2 regions of the Isoptericola maris genome follow, and region 1 is predicted to be linked to the other one. Evidence: predicted binding sites of a transcription regulator. Region 1 holds the regulator's gene; the other holds the start of a gene.
What was found. The regulator HrcA, encoded in region 1, represses chaperone genes, less so after heat shock. The targets are predictions, from matches to a motif close to TTNGCACTCGNNNNNNNCGAGTGCNAA.
Positions count from the first base shown of each region.

Region 2: ACH5HR_RS10975 (FmdB family zinc ribbon protein) is a predicted target of HrcA. The motif match lies at 5,164-5,190, and genes of this name have one in related genera.

Region 1 covers NZ_JBLUNY010000001.1:644,947-652,582, forward strand. Annotated here, with positions in the region: gene ACH5HR_RS03255 (HIT domain-containing protein) at 1-335, opposite strand, end outside; gene ACH5HR_RS03260 (16S rRNA (uracil(1498)-N(3))-methyltransferase) at 346-1,128, opposite strand; gene dnaJ (molecular chaperone DnaJ) at 1,130-2,251, opposite strand; gene hrcA (heat-inducible transcriptional repressor HrcA) at 2,301-3,332, opposite strand; gene ACH5HR_RS03275 (hypothetical protein) at 3,598-3,777, shown strand; gene ACH5HR_RS03280 (helix-turn-helix transcriptional regulator) at 3,835-6,693, shown strand; gene ACH5HR_RS03285 (DUF3097 domain-containing protein) at 6,811-7,636, shown strand, end outside.
Region 2 covers NZ_JBLUNY010000006.1:169,186-176,821, reverse strand. Annotated here, with positions in the region: gene ACH5HR_RS10995 (PDDEXK-like endonuclease domain-containing protein) at 1-3,364, shown strand, start outside; gene ACH5HR_RS10990 (hypothetical protein) at 3,361-3,561, shown strand; gene mscL (large conductance mechanosensitive channel protein MscL) at 3,600-3,995, opposite strand; gene cpaB (Flp pilus assembly protein CpaB) at 4,043-4,693, opposite strand; gene ACH5HR_RS10975 (FmdB family zinc ribbon protein) at 4,787-5,146, opposite strand; gene ACH5HR_RS10970 (penicillin acylase family protein) at 5,329-7,636, shown strand, end outside.

The DNA.
Region 1 (7,636 bases):
AGCTGGGTCCCGGCGATGACGTGCCCGTGCACGTGGAAGACGCTCTGGCCCGCTCGCGGGCCGGAGTTGAAGATGAACCGGTACTGCCCGTCGGCGAGGTCGTGCGCCACGGTGTCGGCGACCTCGACCACCTCGGCGAGCAAGCCGGGGTCCGCCGCGGCGAGCACGGAGACGTCACCGTGGTGCTCCTTGGGCACGACGAGCACGTGCACAGGAGCCTGCGGGTCGATGTCGCGGAACGCGATCACGCGTTCGGTGGTCTCGACGACGTCGGCTGGCAGCTCGCCCGCGACGATCCTGCAGAACAGGCACTCGGGATCAGTGGTGTCGGTCATACCGTCCACGCTACCGCCACCGGCCCAGACGTTCGCTCAGGAGTGCGACGGCGACGGGTCCGGCCGTCGAGGTGCGCAGCACGTGCGGGCCGAGGCGTGCCGCGGTCGCGCCCGCCGCGACGAGCGACGCGAGCTCGGCCTCACCGATCCCGCCCTCCGGCCCCACGACCACGAGCAGCTCGGGCGCGACGGCCCCGGAGGCCCGCTCGGCGGCCGCGGGCAGCGCGACGTCCGCGAGCGCCGTCGTCGCCTCCTCGTGGAGGACGACGACGGTACCCCCGGCGGCCGCGACCTCACGGGTGCGCGCCGCGAGCTGCTTGGTCGTGACGTGCTCGGACACCGCGGGCAGGTGCGCCCGGCGCGCCTGCTTCACGGCGGAGCGCACGGTCGACTCCCAGCGCGCCCGGGACTTCGCGGCCCGGGCGCCTCGCCAGACGACGACGGACCGGTCCGCCTGCCACGGCACGACGGCGTCGGCCCCGACCTCCACGGCCGCCTCGACCGCGAGCTGGTCGCGGTCGCCCTTGGCGAGCGCCTGGACGAGCGTGAGGACGACGCCGGGTGCCGGCTCGGTGGCACGCTCGGCCACCCGCAGGCGGACGTCGGTACCGTCGACCGACTCGACGACGCCGCGCAACCGGGTCCCGCCGCCGTCGACCACGTCGAGGGTCTCGCCGGGTCCGCGGCGCTGCACGACTCCGGCGTGGCGGCCCTCGTCACCGCCCAGGACGTAGACCTCGCCCGGTGCGACCCTGCTCAGGTCGTCCGCCGAGAGGAAGACGGGCGCGCTCACCTCAGCGGCCGCTCAGCTTGTCCTTGAGGCGGGAGAACACACCCGGGTGCGCCGCGACGAGCCGTGGCTCGGGCCGCTCCTCACCGCGCAGGCCGGCGAGCTGGTGCAGCAGCGCAGACTGCTCCTCGCTCAGCTCCGTGGGCACCTGCACCTCGACGTGGATGTTCAGGTCGCCCCGGCCGTTGCCGTGCAGGTGCCCGACGCCGAGACCCTTGAGGGTGATGATCTGGCCCGGCTGGGTGCCCGGGCGCAGGTCGATCTCCTCGGCACCGTCGAGGGTGTCGAGCTCGAGGACCGTCCCGAGCGCCGCCGCCGTCATGGGCACGGGCAGGGTGCAGTGCAGGTCGTCGCCGCGGCGGACGAAGACGTCGTGCGCCCGCTCGCGGATCTCGACGTACAGGTCGCCGGCGGGACCGCCGCCCGGGCCGACCTCCCCCTGGGACGTCAGCTTGATCCGCGTGCCGGTGTCGACGCCGGCCGGGACGTTGACCGTCAGGCTGCGGCGCGAGCGCACGCGACCGTCGCCGGAGCACTCGGCGCACGGCTCGGGGATGACCGTGCCGAAGCCCTGGCAGGCGGCGCACGGCGCCGTGGTCATGACCTGCCCGAGGAAGGACCGGGCCACGCGCTGGACGTTGCCGCGGCCGTGACACACCTCGCAGGTGCGCACGTCGGTGCCGGGCCGGCAGCCGTTGCCGCCACAGGTGCCGCAGACGACGGCCGTGTCGACCTGGAGCTCACGCTTGGCGCCGAACGTGGCCTCGACGAGGTCGATGTCCATGCGTACCAGCGCGTCCTGGCCGCGGCGCGCGCGCGGTACCGGGCCGGAGGCCTGGCCACCGCCGAAGAACGTCTCGAAGATGTCCTGGAAGCCAAAGCCCTGGCCAAAGCCGCCGCCGGCGCCCCCGCCCGGCGCGGTCGGGTCCACGCCGAGGTCGTACTGCTCGCGCTTCTCGCGGTTCGACAGCACCTCGTACGCGCGGGCGACGTCCTTGAACTTCTCCTCGCCGGCAGCCCCGGCGACGTCCGGGTGCAGCTCGCGAGCGAGCTTGCGGTATGCCTTCTTGATCTGCTCGGGAGAGGCGTCGCGCTCGACGCCCAGGATCTCGTAGTAGTCGGTCACAGTTCTCTCTTCGGTGACGTACGCGGTCTGGTCAGGGTTTCCGCGTGGCTCAGCTCGGCAGCACGCGGGAGAGGTAGCGGGCCACGGCGTGCACCGAGGCGATCGTGCCGGGATAGTCCATGCGGGTCGGGCCGATCGAGCCGAGGGACGCGACGGGGTCGCCGCCCGACCCGTAGTCGGAGACGACGACGGATGCCTCGGTGAGGCCGTCCAGCCGGTTCTCGTGACCGATCCGCACACCGACGCCGTCGCTCGACATCTCGGTGAGCAGCCCCAGCAGGATGACCTGCTCCTCGAGCGCCTCCAGCACAGGGCTCAGCCCTTGCTCGAAGGTCGCCTCGGAGCGGGCGAGGTTCGCCGTGCCCGCGAGCACGATCCGTTCCTCGTTCTCCTGGCCGAGGGTGTCGACCACCAGGTCGGCCACGGCACCGGCGACACCCGCCAGGTCCGGGCCGACGGCCTCCACCACGGCGGCGAACGCCACGGGGAGGTCCGCGAGCCGTTTGCCGGCCGCCGCGGCGTTGAACCGGGCGCGCAGCTCGGCCAGCGTCGCCTCGGCCAGCGGGCTCCCGCCGTCGGAGGTGCCGGGCAGCTCGCAGAAGCGCTGCTCGACCCGGCCCGTGTCCGTGATGACGACGACGAGCAGGCGTCCCTCCCCCACGGGGACGATCTCGAGGTGGCGCAGGCCCGACCGCCGCAGCGACGGGTACTGCACCACGGCGACCTGCCCGGTGAGCTGGGCGATCAGCCGCCCGGCCCGCACGAGGACGTCGTCGAGGTCGACGGCCTCGGACAGGAACGTCTCGATGGCGCGCTTCTGCGGGATCGTCAGGGGCCGCACCTCGGCGAGGCGGTCGACGAAGAGCCGGTAGCCGGCGTCGGTGGGCACGCGCCCGGCCGACGTGTGCGGCTGGGCGATGTAGCCCTCCTCCTCGAGCGCCGCCATGTCGTTGCGGATCGTGGCGGGCGAGACACCCAGGCGGTGGCGCTCCGTCAGCACGCGCGAGCCCACGGGCTCCCGCGTCGTGACGTAGTCCTCCACGATGGCGCGCAGCACCTCGAGACGACGTTCCTCGCTCACTCTCCTGCGCCTCCCTCCGCCGAGCACCCTGGCGTTCGTGCGTGGCCGTACCTTTAGCACTCTCGATCGTTGAGTGCCATCCTACGCGTCCCGACGGACAGAACCACGAGTGCCGCCCACCGGCCCGGTGAGGTACCTCAGACCGCTCGAGGGCCTTGCGGTGCGCCGAGAACCGGGCACCTGCCCGATCCACGCGCCTGCCTCACCCGTCGAGGCTGGTCGATGACGGGTCACCCGGCCCGGCACGACAGTCACGGAGGCGATCATGCACCCGATCGAGCACCACACCCTCTACCGCCGCCAGGAGTCCGAGCTCGCCCGACGTGCCGAGCAGGTGCGTCAGGCACGCGAGCGCCGCACCGCAGAGCCGGAGCGCGCCACGGGGCGACGGAAGCCTCGGGCGGACCGTCACCGCCTCACGCTGCTGTGGCGCCGCACGGCGTGAGCACCACCGTGCCCCCCGGTCCGGGGCGACCACGCCGCCACCTGGCACGATGACCAGGTGAGCCTCGAACCCTCTCCGCTGGTGGGCCGCGCCGACCAGCTCGGCACGCTGCGCGGCACCCTGTCGTCGGCCCGGCACGGCCAGGGCGACACGGTGCTGCTGTCGGGCGAGGCGGGGATCGGCAAGACCCGCCTGGTCACCGAGCTGCTCGCCGCCGTCGGCGACGACGTCCTCGTCGTGCGCGGACAGTGCGCCGACTCGGGCTCCGGCCCGGTCCCCTACGCGGGCGTCGAAGGCGTGCTGCGCGAGGTCGTCGCCGCCCTGGGGCCCGCCGACGCCCTCGCCGCCGCCGGCCCGGCCGCGGACGCGCTCGGCGCCGTCCTGCCCGGGCTCGTCGACGTCCGCCCCGACGTCGGCACCGGGCGCGCACCCGACGTGCTGGCCGACCTCCTCACGACGCTCGCCACCGAGCGGCCGGTCCTCGTCGTCGTCGAGGACCTGCACTGGTCCGACGACGTCACCCGCGCCGTCGTGTCCCGCCTGGCCCGCGCGGCACGCACCACCGCCCTGTGCCTGGTGGCCACCTACCGCAGCGACGACGTCGGCCGCCGGCACCCGCTGCGCACCACCCTCGCCGAGCTGGACCGGGCGCGGCTCGTCACCCGGGTCGAGGTCCCGCGCCTCGGTGCGGCCGAGGTCGCCGAGCTCGCCCGGACGGTGCCCGACGGCGGCAGCCCCGTCGCGCTCGACACCACCGCCCTGGCGGATCTCGTCGAACGCTCCGAGGGTGTGCCCTTCTACGTCGAGGAGCTCGCCCGCTGCCTCGACGCGGAGATGCCGACCTCCCTGCGCGACGTGCTGCTGCTGCGCTACTCCCAGCTCTCGGCCGGGGCGCAGGAGTTCTGCCGACTCGTCGCGGCCGCCGGCGCACGGGCCACCCACGACGTCCTCGCCGGCGTGCTGGGCGACGACGCGCTCGCCGCCGCCGAGCCTGCCGCACGCGAGGCCGTGGACGCCCTCGTGCTGCTCGCCGAGCCGGACGGCTACCGGTTCCGCCACGCGCTCATGCAGGAGGCCGTCGACGCGGAGCTCCTGCCGACCGAGCGCCGTCGCCTGCACACCGGGTACGCGCAGACGCTCGCGAGCGGCCCCCGGACCGTGCCTCGGCTCGCCGAGATCGCGGACCACTGGTGGCGGGCCCGGGTCCCCGGCAAGGCGCTCGCCGCCGCGGTCACCGCCCACGCGGCCGCCGGGCACGACGCCGCGGTCTCCACGGCGGCGGCACTCGGCGAACGAGCCCTGGAGCTCTGGGAGCTCGTCGAGGACGCCGAGGCCGTCACCGGCACCACCCACCACGAACTGCTGCTGCGGGTCGCCGACACGCAGCAGCTCGCGACCCGTGCCGACCGCGCACTGACGCTCGGCCGTCAGGCGCTCGTCGAGTGGCCGGCCCGCGACCCTGGCGGACGTGCACAGGCCCTCGGCCAGGTGGCCCTGTACTCGCTGCGCACCGGCGACCCCGCCGGCCAGGACCTGCTGTCCGAGGCGCTCGAGATCGCCCCTGCCGACGACGCGGACACCCGGCTGTGGCTGCTGCGCGCGCAGGCACGCACCGCGATGCTCGCCGGCCGGGCCGACGAGGCGATCGACGCCGCGACGCGCGGTCTCGAGGTGGCGACGGCGTCGGGCGACGCGGTCACCGCGTCGATCCTGCACAACACCCGCGCCGTGGCCCGGATCAACACCGGCGACCTGGTCGCGGTCGACGAGCTCGTGGCGGCCCGCGACCTGGCCGGGGACGACTGGCACGCCGTCAGTCGGTACTTCACGAACGGTTCGGACGCCTTCATCCAGCTCGGCCGGTACGCCGACGCGCTCCGGCTCGCGGCGGAGGGCGCCGACCGTGCCCGCCGCAGAGGTGCGGGCATGGTCAGCCGCACCATGCTCGAGGGGAACGTGGCCGAGGCCCTCGTCATGATGGGCCGGTGGAGCGAGGCCGACGCCTGGTACGAGCAGGCCACGACCCAGGTCGAGCCCAGCACGTTCGCCGTGTACCTCGCCGAACGGTGGACGTGGCTGACCCTGTGGCGCGGTGACGTCGACGGGGCGTTGGCGATGGCCCCCCGCCACCGTCCGGTGTGGATGCGCCACGAGCGCATCGAGACGCAGGTCCGCTACCGGATCCGCACCACGCTGGCCGAGCTGGCCCTCGTGCGCGACGACCTCGACGACGCACTGGACCTCGTCGGCATCGTCACCGACCACCACGATGGCGCCATCCCGTACGCCCTCTCGTTGCTCGGGGTGGCCGGACGAGTGCTGGCCCGCGCCCGCGACGAGGGCCGGGACGTCGACGTCGTGCCCTATCGCGACGCACTGGAGCGGTGCGCCGTGTGGCCCACCCACCCGGTGTGGGAGGCGGTGTTCGACGCCGAGCTCGGCGAGGGGCCCTGGTCGGCCGTCGCTGACCTCGGCCCCGACGACGGCGCGCCGGCTCATCTACGGCCCTACGCCCTGTGGCGCGACGGCCGCGCACGGCTCGACGGCGGCGACACGGCGGGGGCCCGCGGCCTCCTGACCGCCGCCGTCGAGGCGGCCGAGGCGATCGGTGCAGGCTACGTGCGGGACCGGGCCCTCGCCCTGCTCGACGACGCAGGGCCCGCCGTCCCTCGACGTGCGCCGCGTCAGGGCTCCCGGTCCGGCCTCGGCGGCCTGACCGACCGCGAGCGCCAGGTGCTCGGCCTCGTCGCGGAAGGGCTGACCAACGGCGAGATCGCCGAGCGGCTGTACATCTCGCGCAAGACGGCGTCGGTGCACGTCTCGGCGATCCTGCGCAAGCTCGGTGTCGCCTCCCGCACGGAGGCGGCCGTCGTCGCCCGCACCGACTCTCACAGGGACTCGCACACCGCGAAGTAGGGCCGCCTGCCGTCCAGGAGTGCCCGCGGGCCACTTCGCCACCACCGGAGGCACTACTTGACGGTGACGGGGTGTCGGTCACCGCCGCGGCCGCGACCGCTGCCTAGGCTCGCCTGCGTGCACGACCGCTACGGATCCGACGTCCTCGCCACCGCCTCGACCCGCGTGGCGGGCACCCCCGACGGGTCGGCGCACCATCGCCGACGACCCGCGTCACGACCCCAGGCAGCCGAGCCCGGCCTGGTGGTCGAGGAGGTGCAGACCGGCTGGGTGGGCGCCGTCGTCCGCGTGGAGAAGTCCGGCGGGATGCACCTGGTGGTGCTCGAGGACCGGCGCGGCAAGACCCGCTCGTTCCCCCTGGGGCCGGGATTCTGGGTCGACGGGCAGCCGGTCGAGCTCACCGCGCCCGTGACGTCGCGGGCACCCGCCCCACCGGCCCGGACCGCCTCCGGGTCGGTCGCCGTCCACGGCGCGCGGGCACGGGTCGCCCGCGGCTCACGCATCTGGGTGGAGGGCAAGCACGACGCGGAGCTCGTCGAGAAGGTCTGGGGCGACGACCTGCGCGTCGAGGGCGTGGTCGTGGAGATGCTCGACGGGGTGGACAACCTGGCCGACGCCCTGGCGGAGTTCGGCCCCTCCCCGGAGCGCCGTGTCGGGGTGCTGGTCGACCACCTGGTGCCCGGCGCGAAGGAGCAGCGGCTGGCGGACGCCGCGCTACGCACCGTCCGCCCTGGCACGGTGCTCGTCCTGGGACACCCCTACGTCGACGTCTGGCAGGCGGTGCGCCCGGCACGGGTCGGGCTGCCGGCGTGGCCGGCGATCGACCGCGGCACCGAGTGGAAGATCGGCATCCTGCGCGAGCTCGGCTGGCCGGCGTCGGGCCCCGCGGACGTCGGCCGGGCGTGGCAGCGGATCCTCGCCTCGGTCCGGGACTTCCGAGACC
Region 2 (7,636 bases), on a different contig from region 1:
CGGCGAGACCGACTACGATCTGACGCTGGGGCCGACGGCGGAGATCAACCCGGTCCTGGCGCGCACCCTGCGTGCCCGCGGCGTCCAGGACGATCTCGGCGCGCTCGCGCAGGCGTCCTTCACGGCGGCCGGGTTCGACCCCGACGACGTCCTCGACCGGGTCGCCGCGCTCGGGGCCGAGCACCTCGCCGACTTCCGCTGGGAGCAGCGCGTCCTGGTCGGCACCTTCGTCCATCCGGGTCAGGCGCTGGTCGACGACCTCGACGAGGTCTCCCCGGCGCTGGGCCGGCACGAGCTGGTCGCGGCGCTCGCGGGAGCGGACCAGGCGATCGCGCGCGTCTCCACCGCCGAGCTGCCCGCGCCCCGCCGTGGTGACGCGGACCCGGCACGCGAGCGCGGCGTGGGCGACCTGGACCCCTACCAGCGTCACGTCGTGGACGCGCTGGGCACGGGGCAGCACTTCTTCGTGGACGCGCCGCTCGGGTCCGACGTCGCGGGGACGGTCGCCGCGGTGGTCACGGAGGCGGCCGCCGCCGGACGCTCGGTGCTGTACGTGACGGGTCACCGCCGCGCCGCCGACCGGCTGGCGCAGCGCCTGGAAGAGCTGGGGCTCGAGGGCCTCTCGTTGGACGTCACGCCGCGCCAGACCTGGCGCGAGGACATGGCGGAGCGCCTCCTCGCCGCGATGGCGACGGAGCCGGAGGCCGTCGACGCCTCGGCAGCGGCGCAGGTGCGCGACGCCCTGATCGGTGCGCGGTCGCAGCTCACGGGCTACATCGACGCCCTGCACGCCCGCCGCGAGCCGTGGGCGGTGTCCGCGTACGACGCGCTGCAGGAGCTGGCGCGCCTCACCTCGGAGCGGCCCGCGCCGTCGACGTCGGTGCGGCTGGACGCCCGCACGGCGGTTGCCCTGGACGGTGACGCCCGACGGCGGGTCGCGGGCGAGCTGGAGCGTGCGGCCGCGCTGGGCGCGTTCACGCTGCGGCCGTCCTCGACGGCGTGGTTCGGCGCCCACCTGACGACGATGGACGAGGCGCGCGACGCCCTGGCGCGCGTGCGGCGGCTCAAGGAGGCGACGCTGCCGCAGCTCCGCCGTCAGATCGCGTACACCGGCGAGGTGACGGGCCTGGAGGCGCCGACCACGATCAACGCGTGGGGTACGCAGCTCGCGATGCTCGCGGGCATGCGCAGCACGCTCGACGTGTTCCACCCGATGGTGTTCGAGCGCACCGCGACGGACCTGGTGCAGGCGACGGCGACGCGTCGGTGGCGCAGCGAGCACGGCGTGGAGATGGGCTGGTTCACGCGCCGGCGGCTGCGCAAGCGCGCGCGGGACATGGTCCGTCCGGGTGTCCGGGTGCCGAACCTCCACTCGGCGCTCATCGAGGTGGCCGAGCAGCGCGACGTCTGGGCCGAGCACTCGCCGCGCGGCGGGTGGCCGACGCTTCCCGAGGGGCTGGCCACCATCGAGGACACGTACGAGGCGGTGCGCATCGACCTCGTCGCCCTCGAGCCGGTGCTGGGACCGACGGTGCACGGTGCGCAGCTGCTCGACCTGGACCTCGACGCGCTCGCGGAGCGGCTGCACCAGCTCGCCCTGGACCCCCAGGCGCTGGAGACGCTGCCCGAGCGCACGAACCTGCTCCGCCGAGCCCGCGAGGCAGGTCTCGGCGAGCTGATCGACGACCTGACCTCGCGCCGCGTCGACGCCGACCAGGTGGCCGCCGAGCTGGACCTCGCGTGGTGGACCAGCGTGTTCGAGCAGATCCTCGGTGGCGACCCGACCCTCGCGGGCCAGGACGGCGCCGGGCTCGACGCGCTGGCGCGCCGCTTCCGAGACCTGGACGCCCGGCACCTCGCCGCTCTCTCGCAGCCGGCCAGGGTGGCCGCCCGCGCGCACCTGGGTGCGGCGATGCGGGAGGACCGCGCCGGGTCCGAGGCGCTGTTCGCCGAGCTCATCGAGGGCCGGATGGCGTCGCTGCGCGAGCTCGTCGAGAGGTACGGCGACGTGGCCCGGCGGTTGCGGCCCGTGGTCCTGGCGACCCCCACGCTGGTGCCTCACCTGCTGCCCACCCACCGCACGGTCGACCTCGTGGTGCTCGACGCGGTCCAGCACGTGCCGATCGAGGTCGTCGTCACCTGCCTGGCTCGTGGCCGGCAGGTGGTCGTCGTCGGTGACCCGCGCACGGCGTCGGGCACCAGCGTGCGCGAGCTGTCCCAGCTGCTGCCCACGGTGACGCTGCAGCCGCGGGAGAACCGCCGCGACCCCGAGCTGACCCGCCTGCTGGCGGCCCACGGATACGAGGGTCTGCTGCGGCCGGCTCCGCTGCCGCGGCCGGAGGCGCTCGTCCAGCTCGACGTCGTCGACGGCACGGGGATGCCCGACCCGACGTCCGGGTCCGTCGAGAGCACACGAGCCGAGGTGGACCGCGTCGTCGAGGTGTCCATCGAGCATGCGCTGACCCGCCCCGAGGAGACGCTCGGGATCGTCACGGTGACGGCCGCGCACGCGGACCGCATCCGCGACGCGCTGCTGGCAGAGGTGCGCGCCAACCCTGCGCTGGCCCCGTTCTTCTCCGGGCGACGTGCCGAGCCCGTCGTCGTCGCCGACATCACCGGCGTGGCCGGGCTCTCGCGCGACACGATCCTGCTCTCGCTCGGCTTCGGCCGGACGCCGCACGGCCGTGTGCTGCACCGGTTCGGCGTCCTCGGGGACGACGGCGGAGCGGCGATGCTGCTCGGTGCGCTCGGCGCGACACGCCGTCGCCTGCACGTGGTGTCCTGCTTCCCGGCCGAGGCTCTCGACCCCGACCGTCTGCGTGGCGCCGGGCCGGGGCTGCTGCGGGACGTCCTCGAGCTCGCCGAGCGACGCTCGGGCGTGGCGGACCAGGTGGAGCTCGGCAACGGGATCGACGCGGGCCGCGTCCCGGACAGGCTCCTCATGGACCTGGGCGAGCGGCTGTGGCGGCTGGGGTACCTCGTCGAGACGGACTACGGCACCGGCGACGGTGACCGGATCCCGCTCGTGGTGGGCCATCCCGACCTGCCGGGCGAGCTGCTCGTGGCGGTGCTGACCGACGACGCGCAGTACGTGGCCGAGCCGTCCGTGCGGGTGCGGGACCGGCAGCTGGCCCAGCGGCTCGAAGGGCTCGGCTGGACCGTCGCGCAGGTGTGGTCCGCGGCGGCGTTCCTGGACCCGGAGGGCGAGGCGGACCGCGTGCGACGGCTGGTGCAGCAGGTCCGCGACGAGCGGGTCGGCACCCCCGGTGGCGTGCCGGTCCCGCCCGAGGTCGTGGTGCCCGTGATGGCCGACGACGAGCCTGACGAGGTCGTCAAGGATCCCCGGGAGACAATGGGGGAGTGACGTCCTCCGAAGAACCTCCCACCGCGGACAGCGCCGGCACGCCGGACGCACCTGCCACCGGTCGGCGTCGTGGCCCGCGGCGTGCGGTGCGGCGGGGCGCCGAGCGCGAGACCGTCTGGGGCGTCACCGCCGACGACGAGGGCGGTCACGAGTCCAACGACGACCGCCTGCGCCGGGACGTGCCACCGCACTGGTGACGCGCCCCGGCGGGCCGACCCGGACCGGGCGGGCGGTGTCAGGGCCGGCGGGCCTGCTCGGCGAGCAGGTCGCGGATCTCGGTGAGCAGAGCGAGGTCCGCCTCGGGCTCCTCGGCGACCTCGTCGTCGACCCGGCGGCGACGCTCGGCGTAGGTGTTCATCGGCAGCACGACGAAGAAGTACAGGGCCGCTGCCACGATGAGGAAGTTCAGCACCGCCTGCAGGAAGAGGCCGATGCTGAACGCCGCTCCGTTGAGCTCGAAGGTCCCGACCCCGGAGATGTCCGGCTGGCCGAAGATCGCCGCGATGAGCGGGTTGAGGATCCCGTCCATCAGCCCGGTGATCACCAGGGCGAACGCGCCACCGATGACGATGCCGACGGCGAGGTCGACCACGTTGCCCCGCATGATGAACGTCTTGAAACCAGCCAGCATGTTCCCGTCCTCTCGAGAAGGGGAGCGCGTGTCGCCCCTGCCGTGTCTCAGGGTACGAGCACGGCGGCGATCGTGCCCCACGTCGCGCCAGCGGAGACGTCGGCGGCCTCGTCCGGGTCGACGGCCACGAGGGTCACGGCGGAGTCCTGGCCGGCGGGTGCGGCCGAGCCGAGCAGACCGCCCGTGCTGGCCGCGCCGTCGTCGGCCGGGAGCCCTGGCAGGACGAGCGCACGCCGGGCGAGGCGGTCGGCGTCGTCGTCGGTGGAGAGCAGGTCGACGCGGTCGCCGGGGCGCAGCCACGTGGCCTCGGTGAGCCGGACGCCGACGACGACGGTGCCGTCGGGCGCCCGCTCGGCCATCCCGCCCCCGGCGACCAGGTCGGCGTGCACCGGGACGCCCGCGGCGAGGGTGACGGCAGGGGAGCGGCCGACGGCGTCGGCCGGGTCGGTCAGCAGCCCGTCCGGCGCGAGCTCGGCCGCCACCGTCAGCGTGGTGAGGTCGCCCGCGCGCAGGGTGGTGCCCGCCGGCAGCGCGCGGGCAGCGACGACCACCTCGCGGGTGGCCGGGGGCTCGGGCCGCATCGCGTGGACGGTCACGCCGGCGGCCAGGCCGCAGCACAGGGCGGCGACGACGAACCGGCTGCGCCAGGCGACCGTCCGCGCGTGGCGGGCCAGGCGGGACGTGGTGGAGGGCTCCATGCCGGGCACGCTAGGGCGCGCGGCGCGGCCGGTGCGGTCGCCGTCGTGCGCCGGTGGACCGCCTCCACCTGGGGGTGGCCTCGGGTGCCCGCGTCAGGCGGAGGCGGCCTTGGACGCGCCCGAGGAGCCCGACCCCGAAGAACCCGACGAGCCCGAGGACCCCGACGAGCCGGAGCCCGACGAGCCCGAGGTCGAGGAGCCCTTGTCGGAGCCGCCGGACTTCTTGTCGGACGAGCCGGAGGTGCCGGACGACGAGCCGCCCGAGCTCTTCGACCCGTTGCGCGAGTCGGTCCGGTAGAAGCCGGAACCCTTGAAGGTCACGCCCACCGAGCCGTACTGCTTGCGCAGCCGCCCGGAGCACTCCGGGCAGACCGTCAGCGAGTCGTCGGTGAACGCCTGGTGGATGTCGAAGGCGTGGCCGCAGTCGGCGCACCGGTAGGCGTAGGTGGGCACGGGTTCTCCTCGTCGGGCTGGCACTCAGATGATGCGAGTGCCAATCATACGCGGACGGTAGTCTCGCCTGCGTGTCAGCGAGCGACCTCCCCTCAGCGAACGAACCCGACGAGACCCGACCGCCCGAGGACGCAGGCGAGGAAGAGCCCGTCCCCGGGCCCCGCTCCCGCCTGCGGCGAGGAGTGGTGGGGATCGCGGTGGTCGTGGCGCTCGCCCTCGTCGCGACCGTGACCTTCACCGTCGTCACGGTCCGCAAGCCGCTGCCGGAGACCTCCGGGACGCAGAACGTGCCCGGGCTCGCCGGCGAGGTCACGGTGCACCGCGACGAGCAGGGCGTGCCGCAGGTGTACGCATCGACCGCGGAGGACCTCTTCGCCGCGCAGGGGTACCTGCACGCCCAGGACCGGTTCTTCGAGATGGACTACCGCCGGCACGTGACGTCGGGGCGGCTCGCCGAGCTCGTCGGCGACGTCCCCACCGCGATCGACGCGGACAAGGTCATCCGCACCTTCGGCTGGCGCGAGGTGGCCGAGGAGGAGTGGAACCTCATCTCCCCGGAGTCGCGCGGCTACCTGCAGGCGTACGCGCAGGGCGTCAACGCCTACCTCGCCGACCGCAGCACGGACGAGATCGCCCTCGAGTACACCGTGCTCGGTGCCACGGTCGACGTCGCGACACCCGCGCCCTGGGACCCGGTCGACTCCCTCGCCTGGCTCAAGGCGATGGCCTGGGACCTGCGCGGCAACTACGACGACGAGCTCGACCGGGCGCTCGCGTACGGCGCGCTGGAGGACGTCGAGCTCGTGGACGAGCTCTTCCCGAGCTTCGTCGAGGGCGGTAACACCCCGATCCTGGCGGAGAGCGACCTCGTCGAGGACGACGGGCGCAAGGGCTCGCGCACCGCGCCGGCGGACGTCGCCTGGCGCGGCGACGCGCTCGGCGGCGCCGTCTCGTCGGCCGCTGCAGCGCTCGACGCCGTACCCGTCCTCGTCGGTACCGGCGACGGCGCCGGGTCGAACTCCTGGGTGGTCTCCGGTGACCTCACCGCCTCCGGCTTGCCGATCCTCGCCAACGACCCGCACCTCGCGCTGGACGTGCCGAGCCTGTGGTCCCAGGTGGGCCTGCACTGCGAGCAGGTCTCGGCGGACTGCCCGTTCGACGTGTCGGGGTTCTCGTTCGCGGGATTCCCGGGCGTGATCATCGGGCACAACGCCGAGCTCGCCTGGGGACTGACGAACATGGGCGCCGACGTGACGGACTTCTTCGTCGAACGCGTGCGCGACGACACGTGGCTGCGCGACGCGGACGCCGAGGAATGGGTGCCCATGGAGTCGCGCACCGAGACGATCCGTGTCGCGGGAGCGGACCCGATCGAGCTGGAGGTGCGCTCGACCGACCACGGTCCGGTGGTGTCCTCGGTGCTCGACGTGGGCGCCGTCGTCGGCTCCCCGACCGAGGTGGGCACCGACTTCGGCGAGTACGCGGTCTCGCTGGCCTGGACCGCCCTCGAGCCGGGCCGGACGGCGGACGCCATCTTCGCGATGGCCGCCGCGGCCGACGCCGAGGACGTCCAGGAGGCGGCCGCGATGTTCGACGTGCCCGCCCAGAACATCGTGTTCGCCACGACCGACGGGCACATCGGCTACCAGGCGCCGGGCCGCATCCCGGAGCGGAAGCGGGTCTCCGGACCGGTGCCGGCCGACGGCACCTGGCCGCGACCCGGCTGGGACCCCCGGTACGACTGGCGCGGCTGGGTCGACGCGGAGGAGATGCCGCGGTCGCTGGATCCCGAGGAGGGGTTCATCGTCGCGGCCAACCAGGCGGTGCTGCCCCACGGCGTCGGACCGGACCTGTCGAAGGACTGGGACCACGGCTTCCGCTCCGAGCGCATCCGCGAGCTGATCACGCAGCAGGTCGCGGCCGGGCGGCCTTTCTCGGTCGAGGACATGAACAACCTGCAGAACGACGACTGGTCGCCGTTCGCCGCAGCGCTGGTGCCCGCCCTGCTCGACGTCGAGATCGACGACCCGTACGACGCGGACGGCCAGCAGCTGCTCGCCGGCTGGGACTACACGACGGAGACGGACTCGTCGGCCGCCGCCTACTTCAACGCGGTGTGGCGCAACCTGCTGCGCACCACCTTCTGGGACGACGTCCCGGAGGGCATGCGGCCGACCGGCGGGTCGCGGTGGCTCGTCGTGGTGCGCGACATGCTCGAGCGGCCGGAGCACCCGTTCTGGGACGACCGCTCGACCGTCAACGTGGTCGAGACCCGCGACGAGGCCCTCACCCAGGCGCTGGTGACCGCGCGGGGCGACCTCACCGTCGAGCTGTCCAAGGACGCGACGGACTGGCGGTGGGGCGCGCTGCACACGCTGGCGCTGGAGCACCCGGTGATCGGCGGGGAGTCGGTGCCCGCCCTGGTGCGCGACTACGTCAACCCGCGACCGGTCGAGATGGCCGGCGGCAGCTCGATCGTCAACGCCACCG